DNA from 2 places in the Priestia sp. LL-8 genome. Region 1 is predicted to be linked to the other one. Evidence: a T-box and tRNA genes for the amino acid it is inferred to sense, from the RefSeq annotation. Region 1 holds a T-box; the other holds one or more tRNA genes.
What was found. A T-box is a leader RNA that pairs with one kind of tRNA and senses whether it is charged. The one in region 1 lies ahead of thrS (threonine--tRNA ligase), so its partner is inferred to be a tRNA-Thr.

Region 1 (7,270 bases):
TTTTTACATAGTTTATCAATACAGAACATTTGATAAACACGCGGAGGAGTAAACATGAAGGAGCAGCCTAATTTTTTGTTAATTATGGTGGACGAAGAACGATTTCCACCCGTATATGAAAGTAAAGAAGTAAAAAAGTGGCGAAAAAAACATTTAAAAGCACATGAATTTTTAAAACAGCATGGAATGGCCTTTACTCGTCACTACGTCGGTTCTACAGCCTGTTCACCGAGTCGAGCTACATTGTTTACAGGGCAGTACCCTTCCTTGCACGGAGTTACGCAAACGCAAGGTATCGCAAAGAAGTCACAAGATCCTGATATGTTTTGGCTGCAGCCTAATACCGTCCCAACGATGGGAGATTATTTTAAGCAGGCTGGGTATCAAACCTTTTATAAAGGAAAATGGCATATTTCTGATGAGAACATCTTAATTCCAGGAACACACAACGTTTTTTCTAGCTACCAGATGCAAACAGGAAGACCGGATCCAGAAAAAGAGCGCCTCTATCAACGGGCTAATAAGCTTGAAAAGTTTGGTTTTTCAGAGTGGATTGGTCCAGAGCCGGAAGGGAGAAACCCGCACAATTCTGGTTCATCTGCGGCCATTGGAGTGAGTGGACGAGACAAAATATATGCAGAGGAAATCATAGAGCTTATCCAACGATTAGAATATCAAAAGACTGCGCAGCCTTGGCTCATGGTAGCTTCGTTTGTGAACCCGCATGACATTGCGCTGTTCGGAGCGATTACCAAACACCTTCCTATGTTTCAGTTTTCTATTGACGAGACAATTCCGGACATCGAGCCGCCACCTACCATTAGAGAATCTTTACAAACAAAGCCTAGCGCTCAAAGCAGCTATAAATACATTTACCCAAAAGCGCTGCAGCCGACGCCAAATTCTAGTTTCTACCGGCGCTTATATTATCAGCTTCAAAAAAATGTTGATAAACAAATTTTAAAAATTCTTGGCACCATCGAACAATCTTCGTTCTATGAAAATACCATTATTATTTTTACGTCTGACCACGGTGATTTGCTTGGGGCTCACGGAGGACTACATCAAAAATGGTACAACATGTATGAAGAATCTATTCATGTGCCGTTTCTCATTCACAACAAGCATTTGTTTCCTAGCTATCAACGTACAGACCTGTTGACTAGTCACGTTGACTTGATCCCGACAATGCTTAGTTTGGCTAATATCGATGCTTCCGCTGTTCAAAAACAACTTCAAAAAAGTCATACGGAAGTACATCCACTTGTTGGGCGAGACCTATCTGGCACGTTGCTAGGAGAAACAACACTCCATCAAGAAAAAACGCCAATTTTCTTCATGACGGATGATGACCCAACAAAAGGACTTCATCAAACAAATTTTTTAAAAGAAAGCTACCCTTCAGTTGATCAGCCTAATCACATTCAAGCGGTCATTGTAGAGTTTTCGTCAGCGGCAGGAAAGGAAATTTGGAAATACGCTCGCTACCATGATAATCTGCAATTTTGGTCAACATCTGACGAACCGGATGAAGTCGTTCACCGAGAGCAATATGAAGGTTACCCAGTAAGTCTTACTACCCCCAAAACAACAGGGGTTCCCGATCAAATTGAAATGTACAATTTGACCAAAGATCCATTGGAAACAGTAAATCTGGCTCACCCGTATTTTTCGACAAATGAAACAAGGAAAATTCAACGGCAGCTTGATGTTATTCTTAAAGAGCAAATCAGGAAAAAACGGATTTTGCCGCAAAGTGGAATCATGCTTGATGAGCTTCCGCGTAATGATAGATAACAAAATAGTTTCTACGAATATAAGTTGAATATTTTTATGAGTAGAAAAGGCATATTTAATATTTTAGTATACAAATAAAAGTTTGATGATACGGGTGCTATGTTACTTATTCTGATTTGGAGAAGTATTGTATCTTACTTCGTTGATAAAGCGTATATAAAATAAATCCGCGCTTTTAATATTTTTCTTATTCGCCTTTATTGTGTAAAAACAAGAATAAAAAACAGTTTTTAATATTATAATAAAAAACTTTTTAAGTTCATGTATTCCTAAGTAACTTTTGAGGAATTTAAACATAAAGTAATCCTATAACATTAAAAAATAAAAAATTATCTCTTGACTTCTGTTAAATTTATACACTATAATCGCTTTTAACAACTAATAAACAGTATTTGGCAATGAAAAGGACATGAATTAGGTGCTGTTTTCTTCGCAGAGAATAGGGTCACTGGCTGAGAGCCCTTAAGAAATCATCTAATTTACCACCTTAGAGCTATTGCAGGGAACGTGCATAACTGAAACTGCAATCGGTAAAACCGTTATCTTTTTTGAGCGTAAAATACGTATGGGTATTTTACGGAATTAGGGTGGTACCACGGCCGCATTCGTCCCTTTACTAGGGATGAGTGCGGTTTTTTTTATGTAGAAAAAATGAATATACGAGCAATGAAAAGGACATGAATTAGGTGCTGTTTTCTTCGCAGAGAATAGGGTCACTGGCTGAGAGCCCTTAAGAAATCATCTAATTTACCACCTTAGAGCTATTGCAGGGAACGTGCATAACTGAAACTGCAATCGGTAAAACCGTTATCTTTTTTGAGCGTAAAATACGTATGGGTATTTTACGGAATTAGGGTGGTACCACGGCCGCATTCGTCCCTTTACTAGGGATGAGTGCGGCTTTTTTGTTGAATAAAAACATATTGGAGGAATGAACATGTCAAAACAAATGGAAGCAGAAAAACGAAATCATCAAAAATTAGGTCAAGAACTGGAGCTGTTTATGTCGATGGAAGAAGCTCCTGGCATGCCGTTTTTCTTACCTAACGGAATGATTGTTCGAAATGAGTTAGAAAACTACTGGAAACAAAAGCATTACAAAGCAGGCTATCAGGAGATAAAAACACCAATCATGATGAAACAGGAGCTATGGGAACAATCAGGACACTGGGAGCACTATCATGAGAATATGTATTTTTCAAATGTTGACAAACAAAACTATGCGATTAAACCGATGAATTGTCCGGGAGCCATTTTATTGTTTAACAGCAAACGAAGAAGCTACCGAGAACTTCCGATTCGATACGCAGAGCTTGGATTAGTTCATCGCCACGAGCTTTCTGGCTCTTTAAACGGATTGCTAAGAGTCCGTTCATTCACACAGGACGACGCTCATTTATTCGTAGAACTCAGTCAGATTGAAGCTGAGATTAGCCGCATCCTAGCGTTTATCCATGACTTTTACTCACATTTTGGCTTCGATTACAAAGTGGAGCTATCCACACGACCTGAAAAATTCATGGGAGATATTGAAACATGGAACCAAGCAGAAAAGTCGCTTCAATCTGTGTTAAGTGAAAAAGGCTTAGATTACCAGGTTAATGAAGGAGACGGAGCTTTTTATGGGCCGAAAATCGATTTTCATATTTTAGATTCCTTAGGTCGCAGCTGGCAGTGTGGAACAGTTCAGCTTGATTTTCTAATGCCAGAGAAGTTTGACTGTATGTATATTGGGGAAGACAATAAACCGCATCGTCCCGTAATGATTCACCGCGCTATATACGGTTCCGTTGAACGATTTATGGCCATCTTGATTGAACATTACGAAGGTCAATTTCCTCTTTGGCTGGCTCCTGTTCAACTCAAACTATTGCCTATTTCACCGCCGCATATGGAATATGCATATAAAGTGAAACACGAGATGGAGTTAAAAGGATATCGTGTGGAAGTAGATGATCGCATTGAAAAAATAGGGCTAAAAATTCGAGAAGCAGAAATGCTGAAAGTTCCTTATATGGCTGTGATAGGAGATAAAGAAGTGGAAGATGAATCGCTTGCTATGCGAAAGCATGGGAAGAAAAATATAGGAACAATAAGTGTGGAAGAGGCAGCTGTAAACTTGAATAAAGAAAAAAATTCAAACGGAGTTTATTGAAGCCATTTACCTTGCTAAATAGAAAAATCCGATTTTTTAAGTCGGATAGTGATTCCCTTCATCTTGTCTTACACCAAAATGAAGGGAATATTGAACTAGAAGGGTATAAAATATTATATATCGGCAGTGTAACTTTTGCATTAGACAAACGCCGGTATTTTGTGAAAAAAATTATCTTATTCCATTCGAATCGCTTGTATTTGATGAAGCTGAAGCCTCATCGGACAATTTGTTCGTATTTTGCTGAGCTTTCTTCTTTTTAGAAGGAGAATAAAAAAGAAATTTAAACATAAAGTACACTCCTAGTGCTAATAGAATACAGCCAATAAGTAAGTTAATCATCTTTCTCCGCCCTTCATACACTTCAGTTTTCATCATTATAACACCCGGTAAGATAAAACATTCATCATTCTCTAAATAATCTCTATGTCAGGAATTTATATTTGAAGATAGTTAGTAAAAAAGTTATCTAAAAACATATAAAATAATTTTTTAGAATATTATTTTTATTCAAACTTATTATACATAAGCACAATGATAATGTTATTATTTAGTTTATAAATCCAAAATAGAGTGATATTAAGAAATCGCTTACAAAAACTCTTGAAATATATATAATGATATTAGTATACTAATAGACAAGTTAGTAATTATTTCTATATAATTGATTCTGTATCTGAAGTAAAAATGCGCAGCCGAATGGGAAAAGACGTCATTTTCAAGTTTTTTTAAGGGATGAGTGGTAACAGAGAGGAGAGAGTGCAATGGGAAAACTATTTAAAAAGAAGTCAATCGAGCAATTATTAGAACAAAGTCAAAACAAATCTCTAGTCAAAACATTAGGAGCATTCGATTTGACTCTTCTTGGTATTGGAGCCGTAATAGGAACAGGGGTTTTAGTATTAACAGGCTTAGTAGCTGCTAACGATGCTGGGCCAGCCGTTATTTTTTCTTTTATATTGGCTTCTATTGTATGCGGATTTGCAGCGCTGTGTTATGCGGAATTTGCTTCAACTATACCTGTATCTGGGAGCGTTTACACTTATACATATGCAACCATCGGAGAAGTGGTAGCGCACTTAATGGGATGGACGTTGCTTTCCGTCTATTTATTAACGATGTCAGCAGTAGCAAATGGATGGTCTTCTTATTTTAACAATTTTTTAGAAGGTTTTGGTTTTTCACTGCCAAAAGAATTGATTACGATCCCTGCAAATGGAGGCCTGGTAAACCTTCCTGCCATTTGTATTACACTTCTTATTACATGGTTGCTTTCAAGAGGAACTAAAGAAAGTAAAAAAGTGAATAATTTTATGGTGCTTGTTAAATTATTTATTATCCTTCTCTTTATTATTGTAGGGGCTTTTTATGTGAAGCCGTCTAATTGGACTCCTTTTATGCCTTATGGAATTGAAGGTGTTGTGACAGGGGGAGCGGCCGTATTTTTTGCTTTCTTAGGTTTTGATGCTTTATCTACATCAGCAGAAGAAGTAAAGAACCCGCAGCGCAATTTGCCAATTGGAATTATTAGTTCACTCGTGATCTGCACGATTATTTATGTAGCAGTATGCCTTGTTATGACAGGAGTTGTTTCTTACAAGGAACTGAATGTTCCAGAAGCAATGGCCTATGTTCTTCATTCAGTAGGACAAAATGCAGTGGCAGGAGTTATTGCTGCAGGAGCTGTCATTGGAATCATGGCTGTTATTTTCGCCTACATTTATGCAGCAACACGCATTTTATTCTCGATGAGCCGCGACGGCTTGCTGCCAAAAGCATTTGCCAAAACAAACGAGAAAACAGGAGTTCCGATTCTTTCTACTTGGCTAGTAGGGATTATCGGAGCGTTAATTTCAGGATTTATCGATCTAAAAGAACTTGCGAATTTAGCAAATATCGGAGCTCTTTTAACTTTCGGCATGGTGGGCGTCAGCATTATCATCTTACGTAAAACGCACCCAACTTTAAAACGTGGATTTACAATGCCGTTTGTCCCGGTTTTACCAATTTTATCTGTATTATCTTGTTTATTTTTAATGATTAATCTTCCTAAAACAACATGGCTGTATTTTAGCATATGGATTGTGCTTGGTATATTTGTATATATAGGTTACTCTCGTAAACACAGTCGATTAACAAGTAAAGAAATGAAAAAAGCAAGTTAAAAGCAAAAAAGGGCCTTTCATCTAAGAAAGGCTCTTTTTTGCTTGTTGTTCAGTTGTTAGACAGTTAGGGCGATTGTTCACTATGTTTTTTGCGTGTTTCCACAATAAACAGACAAGTGCTAATAACAAAAGCCGTTCCTACAAAAATGGCGCCAACCCAAGGAAGTGAAGTAAGTCCCATATGGTTAATAATTACGCCTCCGAAAAAGGCGCCAAAAGCATTTCCTAAGTTAGCAAATGAGTGATTCGAAGTAGAAGCTAAAGCAGGTGCTTCCTGTGCTAAGTTCATAATCTTCACTTGAATACCAGGCATTACAGCAAAAGCTGCTGCTCCCCAGAAAAACAGCGTGATAATAGCTGCTGCTGGGCTTTTAACAGTAAACGTAAAAATAGTCAGCACGATACAAAGAAAAGCAAATATACCTACAACCGAAGGCATTAGCTTCCAGTCTGCAAGCTTGCCTCCAACAACGTTTCCAAGCGTAACACCACATCCGTATAATACAAGTATCCACGTAACGCTGTGTTCACTTACTCCTGTAACGTCTTCAAGAAGCGGTGTAATGTACGTAAACACAGTAAATAAACTACCGCATCCTATTGCGCTTAAAAGAAGCATTACTAGAAGTTTTGGTTGGGTAAAAGCAGCAAACTGCTGTTTTAGACCTGTTAATTTGTCTTGACCAAGCTTTGGGATAAACAGAATAATACCGATAAATGCAATAATCCCCATAATCGTAATAGCTCCAAACGAAGCTCTCCAACCTAAGTGTTGACCAATAAATGTTCCTACAGGAACACCGATGATATTTGCAATAGTTAAACCTGCCATCATCGTTGCGACAGCACTTGCTCGCTTATGCGGCTGCACGAGCCGTGAAGCAATAACAGCGCCTACTCCAAAGAAAGTACCGTGACATAATGCCGTAACTAAACGAGCTCCCATCAAAATTCCATAGTTGGGTGCAATGATAGCAATTGCATTTCCGAGAATAAATAAAAGCATGAGTAAACAAAGCAGAAGCTTTTGAGGAAGTCGATGAGTAAAAATAGTTAAAATTGGCGCGCCGATTGCTACTCCTAAAGCATAGCCTGTAATGAGCTGACCAGCAGTCGAAATGCTAACATGAAGATCTTCTGCAACGTTAGGCAG
Region 2 (7,270 bases), 2.2 Mb from region 1:
GCACCATCATCTAAATTAACAGATAAATATAACATGAAGGCTAACAGCAACGCGATAATTTTCATAACCCACGATCGATTCATCAATTTATCCATTCTTCTTCAACCTCCATTGCCAACGAGTGGAAGAAGTTGCTTTAGAAGTTGTGACTAATTCTTTTTCTAGCATTTCTCTCAATGTATCAATTGTCAATTCACGATACAATTCACCATTTTTGGTAACAGAAATGCCTCCAGTTTCTTCAGATACAATGACAGTCACACTATCTGTTACTTCACTTATTCCTACAGCAGCACGATGGCGAGTACCTAATTCTTTTGAAATAAAAGGACTTTCAGATAAAGGTAAGTAACATGCTGCAGCGGCTACTTGATCCCGCTGTAAAATAACTGCTCCATCATGAAGTGGTGTATTCGGTATAAATAAGTTGATTAATAATTCAGAAGAAATATTAGAGTTGAGCGGTATACCTGTTTCAATATAATCACCCATACCCGTCTCTCTTTCGATTGAGATCAATGCACCTATGCGTCTTTTAGCCATATAATGCGTTGCTTTTATAATCGCCTCAATCGTAACGGTACGTTCATCTTCTTCAGGCAAATTACTGCGTGAAAACAAACGTCCTCTCCCAAGCTGTTCAAGCGCTCGGCGCAGCTCTGGCTGGAAGATAATAATGATAGCTAAAAACCCATACGTTAACGCTTGGTCCATTAACCATTGTAGCGTATTTAGTCCAAGGAAGTTACTTATAAAGCGGACAACTAAAATCACCGTGATTCCTTTTAAAAGCTGTACTGCTTTTGTACCTCTTATGACCATAATTAATTTATATATGACGAACCATACCAGGAGAACATCAACAATTTTTCCTAAATATGAGAGGATTGGCAGGTCTCCAATAGGCATCTTCTCACTTCCTCTATATATGTAATAAAGATAACATAACCGTTTTATTATACCATAAAACAAAATTACACTGTAAATTACATCTTATTTTTAAATCCTTGTTCCTATATAATGTAGCCTTCTTTTTATATAAATAAAACCGTCCACTGTTCCTCTCTAACAAGATAAGCGGACGGTTTTATGTTTCAACTATTAAAAGTCAACAGCTTGTTTGGCATGAGTTTTGACATTATACCATACCCAGTCAAAAATCTTGTCTAACTCTTCAATATTGCCTGTCACTTCTCCTGCAGAAGCTAGGTACTTATCACCATGTATAACAGTAACGTTTCCATCTACTTTTCCTTCAATTTTAATATCGCCATTTCTCACAGTAATATCACCTTTAACGGTCTCACCTTTCGGTACAACGACTGTTTTATCGTGAATGACTAGGTTCGGCTGCTTTGAAACAGAAAAGTCTTCATCCGTTTCCCAAGCTGAAAACACCGTGCCGGACATTAACAGCACAAATACAGCAGCTGCACTAAGAATCGGGTGGTTTGTAAACCATCTATTCATTCGAATTCGATTCTTCTCACGTGGTAACCCAGCCATAACACCTGCTGTAAAGTTCATAGGTAATTCTATATGAGAAGTGCTTTGCACAAATGCAATGGTTCTTTTTAACTGATGCATATGCTGCTGACAACCTTTGCATTGATGCAAATGCTCTTTTAATAATAGTTCATTTTCTTTTGTAATATCTCCATCTAAATGTTCATGAATGAGATTTACATACATTTTTGGACATTTCATTCTTAGTTCACTCCTTACAAGTGGCGAAGTCGATTTCTTAAAGCTTCACGTCCTCTGTGAATTCTAGTCTTTACCGTACCAAGCGGCAGGTCTAAAATATCGCTGATTTCTTTTAACGACAGCTCATCTATATATTTTAGGACAATGACAGTTCGATATTTCTCAGGTAGCTTTAATATTTCCGACTGAATGAATTCTTGCAATTCTACTTGCTCTAGTTCTTCCTCTGGTAAGGCCTGATCGGCAGCTATTTGAGAGTACATATTTAACCCGTCGGTCCCGGCTACTTCTGCATCTAAATAATAGTCTGGCTTTTTTTTACGAATTCGATCAATACAAAGATTTGTAGCAATTCGATATAACCAGGTGGAAAACTTTTTACTTGTGTCATAGCTATGAATATTTACATAGGCTCGAATAAACGCTTCTTGTGCAGCGTCTTGCGCCTCTTCCCGGTTTCCTAACATTCGATAACATAGATGAAAAAGTTTATCCTTGTGATATTCTACTATGTCAGCAAACGCATCCTGGTCACCTTTTTTTACTTTTTTTATTTTCCTTTTTAATAATAAATCCATGTAACGGTTACCTCCGCCCATTGCGGGATAGTATATATACGTGTACTTTATCATAAAGTTTCACTTATGCTTAATTATTTTAACAAAAATTTGTCAAATACGTTTAAAAAGATCGTACGTAGGTTATGTAATTAGTATAGATGAAAAGAAGAGGAGTGGAAAGCTTGACTCATACAAAAGAGAACCTTTTGAATCAAATTGAAGAATGTAGAAATAACATGGTCACTCTTGCAGCAGAAAACCCTTTATCATCACTAACAGTGGTGAGAGTAAGTTCAGAGCTAGATGGTTTATTAAATGAATATGAAAAGTTTTTCTCTATATAAAGAAGCTCTCGAATCTGAACTAAGAGCTTCTTTTTTTTTATCTTCATATATATTTCATGTACCTTTTGGTAGGTATTAATGTTTTATACTAATTTTTCTCCTAAAAGTGAGCCCATTAATGCAACAGCTACGGTAGCTGTTTTATTCCGTTCATCTAAAATAGGATTCACTTCCACAAACTCAGCAGAAGTGATTAGCTGAGATTCTGCCAACATCTCCATAGCTAAATGACTTTCTCTATAGCTTATTCCACCGATAACTGGTGTTCCTACTCCAGGTGCATCATGTGGATCCAGTCCATCTAAATCGAGTGATAGATGAACGCCATCTGTTTTATCCTGCAAATATAAAATTGTTTCTTCCATTATTTTTGTCATGCCCATTCGATCTATCTCATGCATCGTATACACTTTAATGCCTTTTTCCTTTATTAGCTCTTTTTCTCCTTCATCTAAAGAACGTGCTCCGATAATCACAATATTTTCAGGCTTAACTTTAGGTGTATAACCACCAATTCGAGTCAATGCTTCGTCTCCTACACCTATACTTGCCGCCAATGGCATACCGTGAATATTTCCTGAAGGAGACGTATCTGCTGTATTCAAATCTCCGTGTGCATCATACCAAATCACGCCCAAGTTTTTATAATGACGACTTACTCCTGCTAGTGTTCCGATAGCGATACTGTGATCTCCCCCTAGCACTAAAGGAAACCTTTTATTTGTAATAACATCACTTACGGTCTGAGCAAGCCTCTCGCTAGCATCTGCTACAGCTTTTAAATTCTTTAAGTTTGTATTTTCATCACTATGTACTCGTTCAGCTAAGGCAATTTCAATATTCCCTTTATCTTCTACACTATAGCCAATATTCTCGATGCGTTCAATGACACCTGCATATCGTATCGCACTTGGCCCCATATCGACCCCACGGCGAGTTTGACCTAAATCCATCGGTACTCCAATAATTGAAAGCTTATTCATAATATGTCCCCCCATCACAAATGTTGCTACTCTCTTATTGTAACGGCTAAATGAGCGATGGCTCAACTCGACACTTTTTTGAATATATATACAATTCTAATTTGTAGAAACTGCACAAAAAAACCTTTAAGCAAATTGCTTAAAGGTTGTACGTTTATATGTATGGTGGAGCCTAGCGGGATCGAACCGCTGACCTCCTGCGTGCAAGGCAGGCGCTCTCCCAGCTGAGCTAAGGCCCCAATATCTTTTTTTATATAGAAATGGAGCGGAAGACGAGGTTCGAACTCGCGACCCCCACCTTGGCAAGGTGGTGTTCTACCACTGAACTACTTCCGCTTATTAAAATGAGCCATGAAGGACTCGAACCTTCGACCCTCTGATTAAAAGTCAGATGCTCTACCAACTGAGCTAATGGCTCTCTATGGCTGGGCTAGCTGGATTCGAACCAACGCATGACGGAATCAAAATCCGTTGCCTTACCGCTTGGCGATAGCCCAATAAAGATGGTGGAGGGGGGCAGATTCGAACTGCCGAACCCGAAGGAGCGGATTTACAGTCCGCCGCGTTTAGCCACTTCGCTACCCCTCCGATATAAATGGTGCCGGCAAGAGGACTTGAACCCCCAACCTACTGATTACAAGTCAGTTGCTCTACCAGTTGAGCTACACCGGCACGGTGGTGGAGGATGACGGGATCGAACCGCCGACCCCCTGCTTGTAAGGCAGGTGCTCTCCCAGCTGAGCTAATCCTCCACTATTATGTAGATAAAAATAAATGGTGACCCGTACGGGATTCGAACCCGTGTTACCGCCGTGAAAGGGCGGTGTCTTAACCGCTTGACCAACGGGCCAGTTGGCTCCACAGGTAGGACTCGAACCTACGACCGATCGGTTAACAGCCGATAGCTCTACCACTGAGCTACTGTGGAATAATAATAGCCTGGCAACGTCCTACTCTCACAGGGACAAAGTCCCAACTACCATTGGCGCTAAAGAGCTTAACTTCCGTGTTCGGTATGGGAACGGGTGTGACCTCTTCGCTATCGCCACCAGACATAATATATTATACATGATTTGATAAAGAAAGCAAGACTTTTTTAAAAAGTTTTGTTCTCTCAAAACTAGGTAACAGTTTGCTGAGTAAAGCTTACGCTTTTAAAGTTTGGTTAAGTCCTCGATCGATTAGTATCAGTCAGCTACACATGTCGCCACGCTTCCACCTCTGACCTATCAACCTGATCATCTTTCAGGGATCTTACTAGCTTGCGCTATGGGAAATCTCATCTTGAGGGGGGCTTCATGCTTAGATGCTTTCAGCACTTATCCCGTCCACACATAGCTACCCAGCGATGCCTTTGGCAAGACAACTGGTACACCAGCGGTGTGTCCATCCCGGTCCTCTCGTACTAAGGACAGCTCCTCTCAAATTTCCTACGCCCACGACGGATAGGGACCGAACTGTCTCACGACGTTCTGAACCCAGCTCGCGTACCGCTTTAATGGGCGAACAGCCCAACCCTTGGGACCGACTACAGCCCCAGGATGCGATGAGCCGACATCGAGGTGCCAAACCTCCCCGTCGATGTGGACTCTTGGGGGAGATAAGCCTGTTATCCCCGGGGTAGCTTTTATCCGTTGAGCGATGGCCCTTCCATGCGGAACCACCGGATCACTAAGCCCGACTTTCGTCCCTGCTCGACTTGTAGGTCTCGCAGTCAAGCTCCCTTGTGCCTTTACACTCTACGAATGATTTCCAACCATTCTGAGGGAACCTTTGGGCGCCTCCGTTACATTTTAGGAGGCGACCGCCCCAGTCAAACTGCCCACCTGACACTGTCTCCCGGCCCGATCAGGGCCGCGGGTTAGAATTTCAATACAGCCAGGGTAGTATCCCACCGACGCCTCCACCGAAGCTAGCGCTCCGGCTTCTCAGGCTCCTACCTATCCTGTACAAGCTGTACCAAAATTCAATATCAGGCTACAGTAAAGCTCCACGGGGTCTTTCCGTCCTGTCGCGGGTAACCTGCATCTTCACAGGTACTATAATTTCACCGAGTCTCTCGTTGAGACAGTGCCCAGATCGTTACGCCTTTCGTGCGGGTCGGAACTTACCCGACAAGGAATTTCGCTACCTTAGGACCGTTATAGTTACGGCCGCCGTTTACTGGGGCTTCGATTTAGAGCTTCTCCCAAAGGATAACCCCTCCTCTTAACCTTCCAGCACCGGGCAGGCGTCAGCCCCTATACTTCGCCTTGCGGCTTCGCAGAGACCTGTGTTTTTGCTAAACAGTCGCCTGGGCCTATTCACTGCGGCTCTCTCGGGCTATACACCCTACCAGAGCACCCCTTCTCCCGAAGTTACGGGGTCATTTTGCCGAGTTCCTTAACGAGAGTTCTCTCGATCACCTTAGGATTCTCTCCTCGCCTACCTGTGTCGGTTTGCGGTACGGGCACCTCCCGCCTCGCTAGAGGCTTTTCTTGGCAGTGTGGAATCAGGAACTTCGGTACTATAATTCCCTCGTCATCACAGCTCAGCCTTTATGATGAGCGGATTTGCCTACTCATCAGCCTAACTGCTTGAACGCGCATATCCAGCAGCGCGCTTACCCTATCCTACTGCGTCCCCCCATTACTCAAACGGCGGGGAGGTGGTACAGGAATATCAACCTGTTGGCCATCGCCTACGCTTTTCAGCCTCGGCTTAGGTCCCGACTAACCCTGAGCGGACGAGCCTTCCTCAGGAAACCTTAGGCATTCGGTGGACAAGATTCTCACTTGTCTTTCGCTACTCATACCGGCATTCTCACTTCTAAGCGCTCCACCAGTCCTTACGGTCTGACTTCACAGCACTTAGAACGCTCTCCTACCACTGACATCAAAGATGTCAATCCACAGCTTCGGTGATACGTTTAGCCCCGGTACATTTTCGGCGCAGAGTCACTCGACCAGTGAGCTATTACGCACTCTTTAAATGGTGGCTGCTTCTAAGCCAACATCCTGGTTGTCTAAGCAACTCCACATCCTTTTCCACTTAACGTATACTTGGGGACCTTAGCTGGTGGTCTGGGCTGTTTCCCTTTTGACTACGGATCTTATCACTCGCAGTCTGACTCCCATGGATAAGTCTTTGGCATTCGGAGTTTGACTGAATTCGGTAACCCGTTGGGGGCCCCTAGTCCAATCAGTGCTCTACCTCCAAGACTCTCACAACATGAGGCTAGCCCTAAAGCTATTTCGGAGAGAACCAGCTATCTCCAGGTTCGATTGGAATTTCTCCGCTACCCACACCTCATCCCCGCACTTTTCAACGTGCGTGGGTTCGGGCCTCCATTCAGTGTTACCTGAACTTCACCCTGGACATGGGTAGATCACCTGGTTTCGGGTCTACAACCACATACTAAACGCCCTATTCAGACTCGCTTTCGCTACGGCTCCGCCTTATCAGCTTAACCTTGCATGGGATCGTAACTCGCCGGTTCATTCTACAAAAGGCACGCCATCACCCGTTAACGGGCTCTGACTACTTGTAGGCACACGGTTTCAGGATCTCTTTCACTCCCCTTCCGGGGTGCTTTTCACCTTTCCCTCACGGTACTGGTTCACTATCGGTCACTAGGTAGTATTTAGCCTTGGGAGATGGTCCTCCCAGCTTCCGACGGAATTTCACGTGTTCCGCC

Region 2: it encodes a tRNA-Thr, which carries the amino acid that the T-box ahead of thrS (threonine--tRNA ligase) is inferred to sense. The anticodon was not compared.

What each region holds. Positions count from the first base shown of each region.
Region 1 covers NZ_JAZAQH010000001.1:2,334,059-2,341,328, forward strand. The annotation lists gene U9R83_RS11805 (sulfatase-like hydrolase/transferase) at 55-1,797, shown strand; T-box leader at 2,187-2,413, shown strand; T-box leader at 2,455-2,681, shown strand; gene thrS (threonine--tRNA ligase) at 2,735-3,952, shown strand; gene U9R83_RS11815 (hypothetical protein) at 4,124-4,330, opposite strand; gene U9R83_RS11820 (amino acid permease) at 4,717-6,117, shown strand; gene U9R83_RS11825 (MFS transporter) at 6,182-7,270, opposite strand, start outside.
Region 2 covers NZ_JAZAQH010000001.1:155,981-163,250, reverse strand. The annotation lists gene U9R83_RS00970 (CdaR family protein) at 1-95, opposite strand, end outside; gene cdaA (diadenylate cyclase CdaA) at 88-909, opposite strand; gene U9R83_RS00960 (anti-sigma factor family protein) at 1,102-1,707, opposite strand; gene sigW (RNA polymerase sigma factor SigW) at 1,722-2,285, opposite strand; gene U9R83_RS00950 (aspartyl-phosphate phosphatase Spo0E family protein) at 2,450-2,611, shown strand; gene rocF (arginase) at 2,695-3,594, opposite strand; tRNA gene U9R83_RS00940 (tRNA-Ala) at 3,758-3,833, opposite strand; tRNA gene U9R83_RS00935 (tRNA-Gly) at 3,856-3,930, opposite strand; tRNA gene U9R83_RS00930 (tRNA-Lys) at 3,940-4,012, opposite strand; tRNA gene U9R83_RS00925 (tRNA-Gln) at 4,017-4,091, opposite strand; tRNA gene U9R83_RS00920 (tRNA-Tyr) at 4,099-4,182, opposite strand; tRNA gene U9R83_RS00915 (tRNA-Thr) at 4,191-4,266, opposite strand; tRNA gene U9R83_RS00910 (tRNA-Val) at 4,271-4,346, opposite strand; tRNA gene U9R83_RS00905 (tRNA-Glu) at 4,370-4,444, opposite strand; tRNA gene U9R83_RS00900 (tRNA-Asn) at 4,448-4,522, opposite strand; rRNA gene rrf (5S ribosomal RNA) at 4,532-4,647, opposite strand; rRNA gene U9R83_RS00890 (23S ribosomal RNA) at 4,756-7,270, opposite strand, start outside.